Regions from separate parts of the Cronobacter muytjensii ATCC 51329 genome, predicted to be linked through region 2. Evidence: predicted binding sites of a transcription regulator. Region 2 holds the regulator's gene; each other region holds the start of a gene.
What was found. The regulator CRP, encoded in region 2, controls carbon source genes, mostly activating them, when cyclic AMP is high. The targets are predictions, from matches to a motif close to ATGTGANNNNNNTCACAT.

Region 1: AFK63_RS12970 (GntP family permease) is a predicted target of CRP. The motif match lies at 1,903-1,920, and genes of this name have one in related genera.
Region 3: aaeR (HTH-type transcriptional activator AaeR) is a predicted target of CRP. The motif match lies at 1,466-1,483, and genes of this name have one in related genera.

The regions. Positions count from the first base shown of each region.
Region 1 covers NZ_CP012268.1:2,796,096-2,800,256, forward strand. The annotation lists gene AFK63_RS12960 (carbohydrate ABC transporter permease) at 1-177, opposite strand, end outside; gene AFK63_RS12965 (ABC transporter substrate-binding protein) at 392-1,657, opposite strand; gene AFK63_RS12970 (GntP family permease) at 2,049-3,425, shown strand; gene rnk (nucleoside diphosphate kinase regulator) at 3,577-3,987, shown strand; gene AFK63_RS12980 (zinc-dependent alcohol dehydrogenase) at 4,051-4,161, opposite strand, start outside.
Region 2 covers NZ_CP012268.1:50,417-54,577, forward strand. The annotation lists gene AFK63_RS00245 (YccS/YhfK family putative transporter) at 1-1,417, opposite strand, end outside; gene crp (cAMP-activated global transcriptional regulator CRP) at 1,483-2,115, opposite strand; gene AFK63_RS00255 (OsmC family protein) at 2,424-2,828, shown strand; gene AFK63_RS00260 (phosphoribulokinase) at 2,890-3,759, opposite strand; gene AFK63_RS00265 (YheU family protein) at 3,808-4,026, opposite strand; gene AFK63_RS00270 (hydrolase) at 4,027-4,161, opposite strand, start outside.
Region 3 covers NZ_CP012268.1:3,619,575-3,623,735, forward strand. The annotation lists gene aaeB (p-hydroxybenzoic acid efflux pump subunit AaeB) at 1-176, opposite strand, end outside; gene aaeA (p-hydroxybenzoic acid efflux pump subunit AaeA) at 182-1,114, opposite strand; gene aaeX (p-hydroxybenzoic acid efflux pump operon protein AaeX) at 1,122-1,325, opposite strand; gene aaeR (HTH-type transcriptional activator AaeR) at 1,501-2,445, shown strand; gene tldD (metalloprotease TldD) at 2,481-3,926, opposite strand; gene yhdP (AsmA2 domain-containing protein YhdP) at 4,012-4,161, opposite strand, start outside.

The sequences.
Region 1 (4,161 bases), 1.6 Mb from region 2:
GAGCATGGCGTTAGTGAAGCTGAACCAGATAGTGCGCGCGAGCGGCCAGCCCGCCGCCAGCGCCAGCAGGATCAGCGAGGGCAGCACCAGCCCCCACGCCACGCGGCGACGGCGCTGATGCCAGGAGACCTTGTGCCGCCGGGCTGTCGGCGGCTGCGTAAGGCTATCGGATTTCATAAGCGCTCCGTTGAGCATGTTGACGGACACGACGGTATTGCCCTCGCTCCGGCTTTCTTCGCGCAGGCGCGAGGGGAAATTCGTTCCCTGTGTGGCGGCGTTTATCAGGTTTGAATGGCGGGGGCGCGCCGCTTACCCGCCCTGCGACACGCAGTTTCGTCACGTGCAGAGCGGGTAAGCAAAGCGCACCCGCCCCCACATCGTTATCCCGCCTTTACCGCCAGCCGGTGCCCTTTGCGCGCGTCAGGCGTTTTTGCAGATCCGCGGTGGCTTTCTTGCCGTCCTCTTTGCCGTTCAGCACGCTAAAGGTCACGTTGAACACCGCGTTCGACACGCGCGGATACTGGGCTTTCGTCACCGTCGCCGGTCGCGGCACCGCCTGGGCGAAGATATCGCGGAACTGGGTCAGCTCCGGCGCAATCGCCAGCACGTCTTTGTTTTCATAAAGCGCGACGCGCGTCGGCGCGTGACCGAGGATTTTCAGGCGCGTGGTTTGCGAGTCGTCGTCGCTTAAGATTTTCAGTAGCGCAATCGCGGCTTGCGGGTTTTTAGTATTGGCGTTAATCGACCACTGCCAGCCGCCGAGCGTCGTCGCCTGACGCCCGTCCGGCCCGGCAGGCAGTTGCATCACGCCCACCTTGCCTTTCAGCGGGCTGTCATCCGCCTGCGACAACTGCCAGACGTAAGGCCAGTTGCGCATAAACAGCGCATCGCCATTCTGGAACACCGTGCGCGACTCTTCTTCTTTGTAGCCCAGCACGCCCTTCGGCGTTATCTTGCCCATCCAGCCGCGCGCCATATCGAGCGCCTGCGCCGCTTTCGGATTGTTAATGGTCACGTTCCCTTTTTCGTCGATAAACGTGCCGCCGCCATAGGAATCGATCCACTCCAGCGCATTGCAGGTCAGCCCTTCATATGATTTGCCCTGGAAGATGTATCCCCAGAAATTTTTATGCCCCGCCTTGCGCTCTTCCGCCTGGATTTTGGTGGCGATACGCGTCATCTCGTCCCACGTTTTCGGCGGCTGCTCTTTATATTTCTCCAGTAAGTCTTTGCGATAAAACAGTACGCCGGTGTCGATATATGACGGCACCGCTTTCAGGCGTCCATTCACGGTGTTGTTCTTCCAGGGCCCCGGGAAAAACTCTTTTTCCATCCCCCCCATGGCATCGGTGAGATCGAGCGTCTGCTTATCAAGCAGGCCAATCCAGATGGTGTCGGACTGAAACACATCCACCGCTTTTTCATCTTTGGCGGCGAACAGCTGTTGCAGCAGCGCCAGCTTTTCATCCGAGGCGGCCGGGAATTCGATAAATTCGAGCTGGTTGCCCGTCTGCTTCTCAAAGCGTTCTTTGATGTACTGGCAGTACTGTTTGCCACCGGGAGAGACGGGACATTCCATGCGCAGGGTATCGGCAAAGGCGAAATGGCTGGTGCCCGCCAGCGCCACGGTCAGAAACGTGAAGGTGAGCTTTTTCATGATGTCCTCTTATGCACTGATCAGGGTCCGGTGGCGTTGCGCCGCCGTATACAGCGCGATGTACGGCATATCATCACGATCCTAAGCTAGTTAACGACAGACCAAAGCGACAACTTCGTGGCCACTTCACAACAAAAAAGCTCGATATAGCCAACAAATCTGGCGATTTAGTGAAAAAAATGCGCCGGAAAATTTGACAGAAGCGTCAGGCGGGATATGCATCGTCAGGCTCCGCGAAAGCGGGAGTTTGACGGTGATCTCAAAATGTTAATAAATATGACACCCCCTGTTTACAACCCTCTGCATGTTACCAGTATCATGTTACCGGTATCAGTGAGAAAACCGCAGACCAGGCTACGGTTTCACTGTACCCATGTTGAGGACAATAACGATGACAGAAACCACTTACGCTTATGGCGCCGGTACGCTGCTGGGCATTGCCGCCTGTGCCGTCGTGCTGCTGCTGGTACTTATCATGCGCTTTAAAGTGCATGCTTTTCTTGCTCTTACCCTGGTCAGTATCGTTGTGGCGCTGTTGACCAAAGTGCCGTTTGATAAAGTCGTGCCCACGCTGCTGACCGGTTTTGGCAGCACGCTCGCGGGCGTCGCGCTGCTGGTGGGACTCGGCGCGATGATAGGCCGTATGCTGGAGATCTCCGGCGGGGCGAAAGTGCTGGCCGACACGCTTATCAATAAATTTGGCGAACACCGCGCGCCGTTCGCGCTGGGCGTCGCCTCGCTGCTGTTCGGCTTCCCGATTTTCTTCGACGCCGGCCTGGTGGTGATGCTGCCGATTATCTTCAGCGTGGCGAAACGTTTTGGTGGCTCGACGCTGAAATACGCCTTCCCGGCGGCGGGCGCGTTCGCCGCCATGCATGCGCTGGTGCCGCCGCATCCAGGCCCGGTTGCCGCCAGCGAACTGCTGGGCGCTAATATCGGCCTGCTGGTGATCGTGGGGCTGATTATCGCGATCCCCACCTGGTATTTCGGCGGCTATCTCTATGGGCAGTACGCCGGTAAGAAATTCGATATCAAACTGCCCTCGTCTTTCCTTGGCGAAGTGGAAGCCGACCCGACGCACCGCCCGCCGTCATTTGGCATGGTGCTGGCCATTCTGCTGCTGCCGCTGGCGCTCATCTTCCTGGATACGGGCCTCAACACCGCCAAAGTGCTGGGCTGGGTCAGCGCCGATAATAGCGTGGTGAACTTCCTGCGTATGCTCGGCAAAACCCCGGTGGCGCTGCTGATCACCGTGTTTTTCGCGCTGATGGTATTTAGCCGCAACCACAGCCGCCAGCATCTGGAGAAAGTCTGCGACGGCGCGCTCGGACCTATCTGCGGGATTATCCTTGTGACCGGCGCGGGCGGCATGTTCGGCGGCGTGCTGCGCGCAAGCGGCATCGGCGACGCGCTGGCGGGCGTACTCTCTGATACCGGCATGCCGGTTATCCTGGCAGCGTTTGTTATCTCTACCGCGCTTCGCGTGGCGCAAGGGTCGGCGACCGTCGCGCTGACTACCACCGCCGCGCTGGTCGCGCCGATGGTGCAGGCGACGCCAGGCTTAAGCCAGTTCGACCTCTGCTTTATCGTTATCGCTATCGCGGGCGGCGCGACGGTGCTTTCACACGTCAACGACTCCGGTTTCTGGCTGGTGGGCCGTTTCCTTGAGATGGATGAGAAAACCACGCTGAAAACCTGGACCGTGATGGAAACCCTGCTGGGCACTATCGCCTTCCTGCTGGCGACGGTGGGCAGCATCCTGCTTTAAGCCCCGTTTTGTGACCCAGGTCACTTCAAACGGCGCGCAAGGCTGAGTATCATCCTCTGACGCGGACCCTCATCGTTTTGACGGTGAGGGTTTTTCTTTGGACGCTTGTTAACGGCGAAACGCTGCCTGATTCAACGACATGGAGTAAGAAATGTCCCGACCTGCCCTTATCATCAACGAACTCGATGCCGAACGTCTCGATAGCCTGCTGGAACAGCCCGCGTTCGCGCGTCTGCCGGTCGCCGACGCGCTGAACGATGAGCTGGATCGCGCCCGGATGGTCAGCCCGCAGGCGATGCCGCAGGATGTGGTGACGATGAACAGCCGGGTGAAATTCCGCGATCTGGCGAGTGGTGAAACATACGAGCGGCAGCTGGTTTACCCGCAGCTTGCAGGCAGCAACGACGACTCGCTGTCGGTGATGGCACCGGTGGGCGCGGCGCTGCTGGGGCTGCGCGTGGGCGACGCCATCCGCTGGCCGTTGCCGGACGGCAGCGAAACGCATATCGAAGTGCTGGAACTGCTCTACCAGCCGGAAGCGGCGGGCGAATATCACCGCTAAGCCCGCATGGCGGCAAAAAACAAGAGGATGCTCCGGCATCCTCTTTCTGTTTATGCGCCCGTTCTACGGCTGCAACGGCGCATTCATCAGCGCGGTGACTTTATCGCGCGCCGCCTCCGGCGTCGCCGCGCCCGGCACCAGAATCACCTTGCGGCACTCCTCTTCTCGCTTCTC
Region 2 (4,161 bases):
GAAGCGAATAGACCGCCGTCACGGTGAAGCCAATCATCGCCCAGCCGTAGTTGCGGCGGATAATGAGATAGCTGATTAAGGTCACCACCAGCATGCCGAGCAGCGTATAGCCCTGCGGCACATTCAGATGCAGCGTAATGCCCGCGATAATCAGCCCGGCCAGCGTGCCGCCCGCACGGTGCAAAATGCGCACCCGCGTCGCGCCGTAGCCGTTTTGCGTGACGAACAGGACCGTCATCAGGATCCAGTACGGCTTCGGCAACTGAAATACGCTCGCCAGCAGACCCGCCGCCGCGAGCATCACGCCAAGCCGCGCCGCGGTGCGCAGCGCGGCCGATTTGAACGACAGATAGCTTTTCAGCGCGGGCAACAGCGGCAGGCGGCGCTGGCCGTTATCCATGAGGTCGCGGGCGTAAAGCGGGCGCTGGGTACGCAGCACGCGGGCGATGCGGCTGAAATGGTATTCGCAAAACTGCCCGACCGGGTTATCAGGGTGCTGGCGGGAGATTTTTGACAGCGCCTCGATCTGTTTGTCCATCGTAAAGCGGTGAGAATAGCGGTGATAGAGGATATCGTCGGAGAGCGTGCGCAGGCGCGCGGCCACGGTTTGCGCCGTCCAGCGCAACACCGCTTCCGCATGGCTGCGCTCCACCAGCTTTTGCACTTCGCCCGGTTGATGCAGTGACACCGAGATATGCTCCTGAAGATCCAGCGCTACCTGAAAGGCGCGTAGCAGACGCTTGTAGCCGTTCTGCCGGGTCGCCGCCAGCATTTGCAACTGCTGATAACACTGGCTTATCTGATCCACGACTTTTTGCTGGTGCACCAGCAGCGGCGGCAGCGCCTGTTCCGGGTCGGTATGGCGTGTCAGCAGGCTATATTTCGCCTCGCAGTAATCAGCGAGGCTTTGATAAATCAGGCTTAACGATTCGCGAAGCGGCTGCTCACGCCACAGCCAGAACCAGAAACCATTGAACAAGCCATACCAGAGGGTGCCGAGAATATAAAGCAACATCGGTTGCCAGACTGGCATATTGCCGGCAAGGCTTAACGTGAAAATCGCCGCGATAAGCGACGCGGGCAGCAGACGCGCATGCAGCGGGCTTATCTCCGCCGTCACGCCGAGCAGCAGCGCCAGCATCAGCAAAATCAGCGGCAGCGGCACCGCCTGCAACAGCAGAAACTGTACCGCCAGGCTGCTCAGCGCGAACAGCGACGCGCCGATAATCAGGCGTTTGAAGAAGCGTTTGTGGGGGGTATCGAGACCGGCGATGTTGCAGCACGCGGGCACCAGCGAGAACAGCAGCCCCTGTTGTAAATGGCCCAGCATCAATCCCACCGCGACCGGCAGGCTTAAGGTCAGCGTTTGCCGCAAAGCGTAATTGATTTCAGGGTGATAGATAAGACGACGCCACATAGGGGAGAAGTATAGAAACAAAAACGGCGTGTTACCGAAGCGACACGCCGTTTTTTTCAGAAACCTTAGCGGGTTCCGTAAACCACGATGGTTTTCCCGTGCGCGGAAATCAGGTTTTGATCTTCGAGCATCTTCAGGATACGGCCCACGGTTTCGCGGGAGCAACCCACGATCTGACCGATTTCCTGGCGGGTAATTTTGATCTGCATACCGTCCGGATGGGTCATGGCGTCCGGCTGTTTGGCGAGATTCAGGAGCGTCTGCGCGATGCGGCCCGTCACGTCGAGGAACGCCAGGTTGCCGACTTTTTCTGAGGTCACCTGCAGACGACGCGCCATCTGTGAAGAAAGACGCATCAGAATATCCGGGTTTACCTGAATCAGCTGACGGAATTTTTTGTAAGAGATCTCAGCCACTTCACAGGCAGTTTTAGCGCGAACCCAGGCGCTGCGTTCCTGACCTTCCTCGAACAAACCCAGTTCGCCGATGAAGTCTCCCTGATTCAGGTACGAGAGGATCATCTCCTTGCCCTCTTCGTCTTTGATCAGCACTGCCACTGAGCCTTTGACGATGTAGTACAGCGTCTCCGCTTTTTCACCCTGGTGAATCAGCGTGCTCTTAGATGGATACTTATGAATGTGGCAATGAGACAAGAACCATTCAAGAGTCGGGTCTGTTTGCGGTTTGCCAAGCACCATGCGCGGTTATCCTCTGTTTTAAACTGGCTCCAAAGACAGGGCGCGTAACCCCTGTCTGGCTCTGCAATCATCATCTTCCCGCATCCAGGGAAGTTGGCTGTCCGTGGACATCGCAGCCGATAAATTGTCTCTCCTCTGCATACATGCGTAACATCAATGTATCGCCGCTGCATCCAGACTGTTTTAGCATAGCTTTTCTCAGGTGTCTCCTGTTGTCTCGTTTCAGCTTGACGCAGGTCGCCTTCCGTTGCCTCTTATGGCGGGGCCGCGTAATCTGTCAGTAAAATGAATAGCCTGGAGCGATAATCATGCATGCACGAGTGAAATGGGTGGAAGGCTTAACCTTCCTGGGCGAGTCCGCATCAGGCCACCAGATCCTGATGGATGGCAACTCTGGCGACAAAGCGCCAAGCCCGATGGAAATGGTGCTGATGGCCGCAGGCGGTTGCAGCGCTATCGACGTGGTGTCTATTCTGCAAAAAGGCCGTCACGAGGTGACTGACTGCGAAGTGAAGCTCACCTCTGAACGCCGCGAAGAGGCGCCGCGCCTGTTCACGCATATCAACCTGCATTTTGTCGTGACGGGGAAGGCTCTGAAGGATGCAGCGGTCGCGCGTGCGGTGGATCTGTCGGCGGAAAAATATTGTTCGGTGGCGTTGATGCTCGGCAAAGGCGTGAACATTACGCATTCGTATGAGGTGATAGAAGGGTAATGCGGGGGCGGGTGGCGCTGCGCTGACCCGCCCTACGATTTCTGCCTGTTACGGCGTGGCGTCACTGTATCTGCTTGCCTTCCATCAGCCGCTGCACCAGCGGCAACATAATCAGTTCCATCGCCAGCCCCATTTTGCCGCCCGGCACCACCAACGTATTGATGTGAGAAATAAACGAGCCCTGCAACATCGCGAGCAGCCAGGGGTAATCGATATTGTCCAGATTACGGAAATGAATCACCACAAAGCTCTCGTCGAGTGACGGAATGCCTTTGGCGGCGAACGGGTTTGAGGTGTCCACCGTCGGCACGCGCTGGAAGTTGATATGCGTGCGTGAAAACTGCGGCGTGATGTAGTTGATGTAATCTTCCATCGAGCGCACCACGGAATCCATCACCGCCTCGCGGGAATGCCCGCGCTCGCTGGTGTCGCGGATCATTTTCTGGATCCACTCCAGGTTGACGATAGGTACCACGCCCACCAGCAAGTCGACATGCTTCGCCACGTCATTCTGCGGCGTCACCACGCCGCCGTGCAGGCCTTCATAAAACAGCACATCTGTTGGCTCCGGCAGCGGCTGCCACGGCGTAAAAGTGCCTGGCACCTGATTCCAGGGCACGGCTTCATCGTAGGTATGCAGATATTTGCGCGACTGCCCTTTGCCGGTCAGGCCGTATTCCACAAAGGTTTGCTCCAGCAGGCCGAAATCATTCGCCTCCGGGCCGAAATAGCTGATATGGCGGCCCAAATCGCGCGCCTTACGGATTGCCATGTCCATTTCCGGGCGCGTGTAGCGGTGAAAGCTGTCGCCTTCCACTTCGGCGGCGTGAAGATTCAGCTGGGCGAAAATTTTACGAAACGCAAGGCTGGTCGTCGTGGTGCCCGCGCCGCTGGAACCCGTGACGGCGATAACCGGATGTTTGGCAGACATAGCGAGACAACTCCCTGAAGCGGCGGGGCAAGGCTCCGCCAGGCAACGTTAACCGCGAAACTGCGCGCGCGGCATGATATTGACCGTTTCGTGCAGTTCAGACCACACAAGTACGGCTTCGCCGCTTTGCAACTGACGCCGCACATCGGCGACCTTTTGCTCAAGCGAGCGTTCATGTTCACCATAATCGGTGCCTTCGCGCAAGACGAAGGCTTCAATCAGTCGGTCCAGCGTATCGGGGTCGAGTTCTTGCCAGGGAATGATCATTTATCGGTCCAGATAAGGGGTTAGCCAGTCAGGAATGCGCTGCTCCAGCCACATTTTCGGCTGACGCAGCGTGCCGCCGACGAAGCCCACGTGACCGCCATGCTCCGTCAGCTGATATTCAATATTAGCAGGCAG
Region 3 (4,161 bases), 790 kb from region 2:
CAGGGCTCGCCGCCCGCCGCGAACGCCGGACCCGCCGCCACGATAGCGGCGGTCAGCACCGCCCAGCGCGGCGTTTCAAGCTGAAAGTGAAACCCGACAAACAGCGCCAGCACAATCGCGGTGGCGAGTTTTATCGCAAAGCGCAGATGCCGGGGATCGATAGACAGGAATCCCATAGCGTTTAACCGAATTCGCGCAGGCGGTGCATCAGCTTGTTAAAGGCCGATTCGTGGCTACGGTCGCGGTCGCGCTCGCCGGTCACCACCACGGTCGCCGTAGTGCCGGACGGGTACAGGTTGCCAGGCTGTTTATCGAGGCGAATGCGCACCGGCACGCGCTGGGCCAGGCGCACCCATTCGAGGTTGGAGTCGACCGTCGCCATGCCTTTATCATCACGGGTGCTGCTGGCGTTGGTGACGCCCGCCGAGACGCTATCCACGGTGCCGTGCAGCACATTATTGCTGCCAAGCGGCGTTATCTCGACGCGAAAGCCAGGGCGAACGCCTTCAAGCTTGGTCTCTTCCATATAAGCCTGAACGTAGAAACTGTTCTGTTTCACCAGCGCCACAGCGGTAGAGCCGCGCGTAATAAATTCGCCGGCATATACGTTAAGGTTGGTGACCCAGCCATCCGCGGGCGCGCGGATAACGGTGCGCTGGAGATCGAGTTTCGCCAGGTCGCGCGTCGCCTCGGCTTTCGCCAGCTGGTGCAGCACGGTTTGCAGGACGTTATTCGCCTGGTCAATCTCTTCACGCGACATCGCCTGAATGCCGAGCTTATTGCGGCGTCCCGCCTCGCGGCGTTTCTCGTTCGCCAGCGCCTGATAGTAAGCGACATCAGCTTCCGCTTCTTCCAGCGCCTTCTGGTAACGCGGCTGGTCTATAGTGAAGAGCACCTGATCTTTCTTCACCAGTTGGTTGTCATGCACGTCGACTGACGTGATAAGCCCGGCGACGTCGGGCGCGATGGCGACGACATCGGCGCTAAAGCGCGCGTCACGCGTCCAGGGCGACTCAGTATAAAAACTCCAGGCGCGAAAAATGGCGATGAAGGCAAGCACGACCAGCACCACGGTGATGGCTGTGCGGGTTATTTTTGTTGTTAGTAATTTCACATCAACCTCAGACAAACAAGCGCGACAGCAGATAGAACAGACAGCAATAGAGCGCCGTATTAAATAACGCCGGATGCCAGACAAAATCGTAGATCCCGGTCGGGATCAGCGCACGGCGCACCAGCCAGAAAATCGCCAGCGACAGCAGAAGCTCAAAAAAGATCGGCGGAAACGAAAGACCGAATATCACTATGACCGGAAAAAGACTCATGTTGACCTTGATTTGCGTGCAGGCTATTGATTTTTAAACTATATTCCGCAACGAGTGGCCTGGAATGGCCGGGCGAGAGTGCGGTGTTAGTTATGTTGGAAATAATATATTAGCGTAACTGATAGTAAGTTATCTATGATATGTGATCTAAATCACTTTTAAGCCAGAGTGAATAATGGAACGACTAAAAAGAATGTCGGTGTTTGCCAAAGTGGTAGAGCTGGGCTCATTTACCAGCGCCGCAAGGCAGCTTGAGATGAGCGTCTCCTCTATCAGTCAGACGGTCTCGAAACTGGAAGACGAGTTACAGGTCAAGCTGTTAAACCGCAGTACCCGCAGTATTGGCTTAACCGAAGCTGGCCGGATCTACTATCAGGGCTGCCGACGCATGCTGCATGAGGTGCAGGAAGTCCATGAGCAATTGTACGCTTTTAACAACAGTCCCATCGGTACGCTGCGTATCGGCTGTTCTTCAACTATGGCGCAAAATGTACTGGCCAGCCTGACGGCAAACATGCTGCGCGATTATCCAGGCCTGTCGGTCAACCTTGTCACCGGCATTCCCGCGCCGGATCTGATTGCCGACGGGCTGGATGTCGTTATCCGGGTCGGCGCGCTCCAGGATTCCAGCCTGTTCTCAAAACGCCTCGGCTCTATGCCGATGGTGGTCTGCGCGGCGAAGAGCTATCTCGCCCAGGCGGGCACGCCGGAAAAACCAGCCGATCTCGCCAACCATTCATGGCTTGAATATAGCGTGCGCCCTGACAACGAATTCGAGCTTATCGCCCCGGAAGGCATTTCGACGCGCCTGCTGCCGCAGGGCCGCTTTGTCACCAATGATCCAATGACGCTCTCCCGCTGGTTAAAAGCGGGCGCGGGCATCGCCTATGTGCCGCTGATGTGGGTGATCGACGAGATCAACAGCGGCGAGCTGGAGATCCTCTTTCCGCGCTATCAGTCCGACCCGCGGCCAGTCTATGCACTCTATACCGAAAAGGACAAGCTGCCGCTCAAGGTGCAGGTCTGCATTAACGCGCTGACTGATTATTTCGTGAAGGTGGCGCAGGTCTATCAGGAGATGCGGGGGAGAAATGTGAAAGGGAAAGAGAGCCGCGCATAATGTCGCCCCTCGCAGCGGAGGGGCGACACAGACGATTATGCGGTGCCGCCGACCGTCAGGTTATCCACTTTCAGCGTCGGCTGACCGACGCCCACCGGCAGGCTCTGGCCCTCTTTGCCGCAGACGCCGACGCCGTTATCCAGCTTCACGTCGTTGCCGACCATTGAGATCTGCTGCATCGCCTCAATACCGGAGCCGATAAGCGTCGCGCCTTTCACCGGCTTCGTCACTTTCCCTTTTTCAATCAGGTAGGCTTCAGAGGTCGAAAAAACGAACTTGCCGGAGGTGATATCCACCTGGCCGCCGCCGAAATTCGGCGCGAAAATTCCGTAGTCTACCGACTCGATAATTTCCTGCGGCGTCGATTTCCCGGCGAGCATATAGGTGTTGGTCATACGCGGCATCGGCAGGTGCGCGTAAGATTCGCGGCGGCCATTACCGGTCGGCGCGACGCCCATCAGGCGCGCGTTGAGTTTATCCTGCATGTAGCCTTTCAGGATGCCGTTCTCGATAAGCACGTTGTACTGGCCCGGAACGCCTTCGTCATCAATCGCCAGCGAGCCGCGACGGTTGGCAAGCGTGCCGTCATCCACGACGGTGCAGAGCTCGGAAGCGACCAGCTTGCCCATCTGGCCGCTGAACACCGACGTACCGCGGCGATTAAAATCGCCCTCCAGACCGTGACCGACCGCCTCGTGCAGCAGCACGCCAGGCCAGCCTGCGCCCAGCACCACCGGCAGCGTACCGGCGGGCGCCGCGATGGCGCTCAGGTTCACCAGCGCCATCCGCACCGCCTCACGCGCCCAGGCCTCGGCACGCACCTCGCCATCGGTATTTTCCATAAACCACTCGTAGCCGAAACGTCCGCCGCCGCCGCTGGATCCGCGCTCGCGCTTGCCGTCTTCTTCCACCTGCACGCTCACGGAGAGGCGCACCAGCGGACGGACATCCGCCGCCAGCGTCCCGTCGGTCGCGGCGACCAGGATCAGTTCATAGACGCCGGTCAGGCTCGCGCTCACTTCCTGCACGCGCTTATCCGCCGCGCGCGCGGCGTTATCGACGCGGCGTAAAATATCGAGCTTTTCTTCGCGGCTCAGGCTTTGCAGCGGATCGAGCGTGGTGTAGAGCGGAGAATATTCCACCGCGCTCAGGGTCTTGACGCGCCCTTCGCCCTGCTCACGCACGATGCTGCGCGCGGCCTGCGCGCTTTGCGTCAGCGAGGCAAGGCTAATCTGGTCGGCATAAGCGAAGCCGGTTTTCTCGCCGCTGACGGCGCGCACGCCCACACCCTGGTCAATATTGTAAGAACCGTCTTTAATAATGCGGTCTTCTAAAACCCAGGATTCGTGATAACTGGACTGAAAATAGAGATCGCCGTAATCCAGGCGACGCTCATAAAGCTGGCCCAGAATGGAGAAGAGATCCTGATGGCTCAGGCCATTTGCAGACAGTAGCTGCTCACTTACCAGGTTCAGACTCATTGTTTGCTACTCTCATGGTCCTGCCCGCACGGGCAATGAAATAGGTTATCAGGCGAGCTTGCGGTAATTCAGCCGCGGCGTCAAATCATTGCGCCACTTCCGCGCGCGGCTGGCGCATCACTTCGTTGATTTGCGGCTTATCGACAGGCCCGGTGAGGTGATAGCGCAGCACCGAGATTTTATTCCACAGCGGGCCGAGTACTTTACTGGCCGCGAATACCGCCGCGCCGACGAT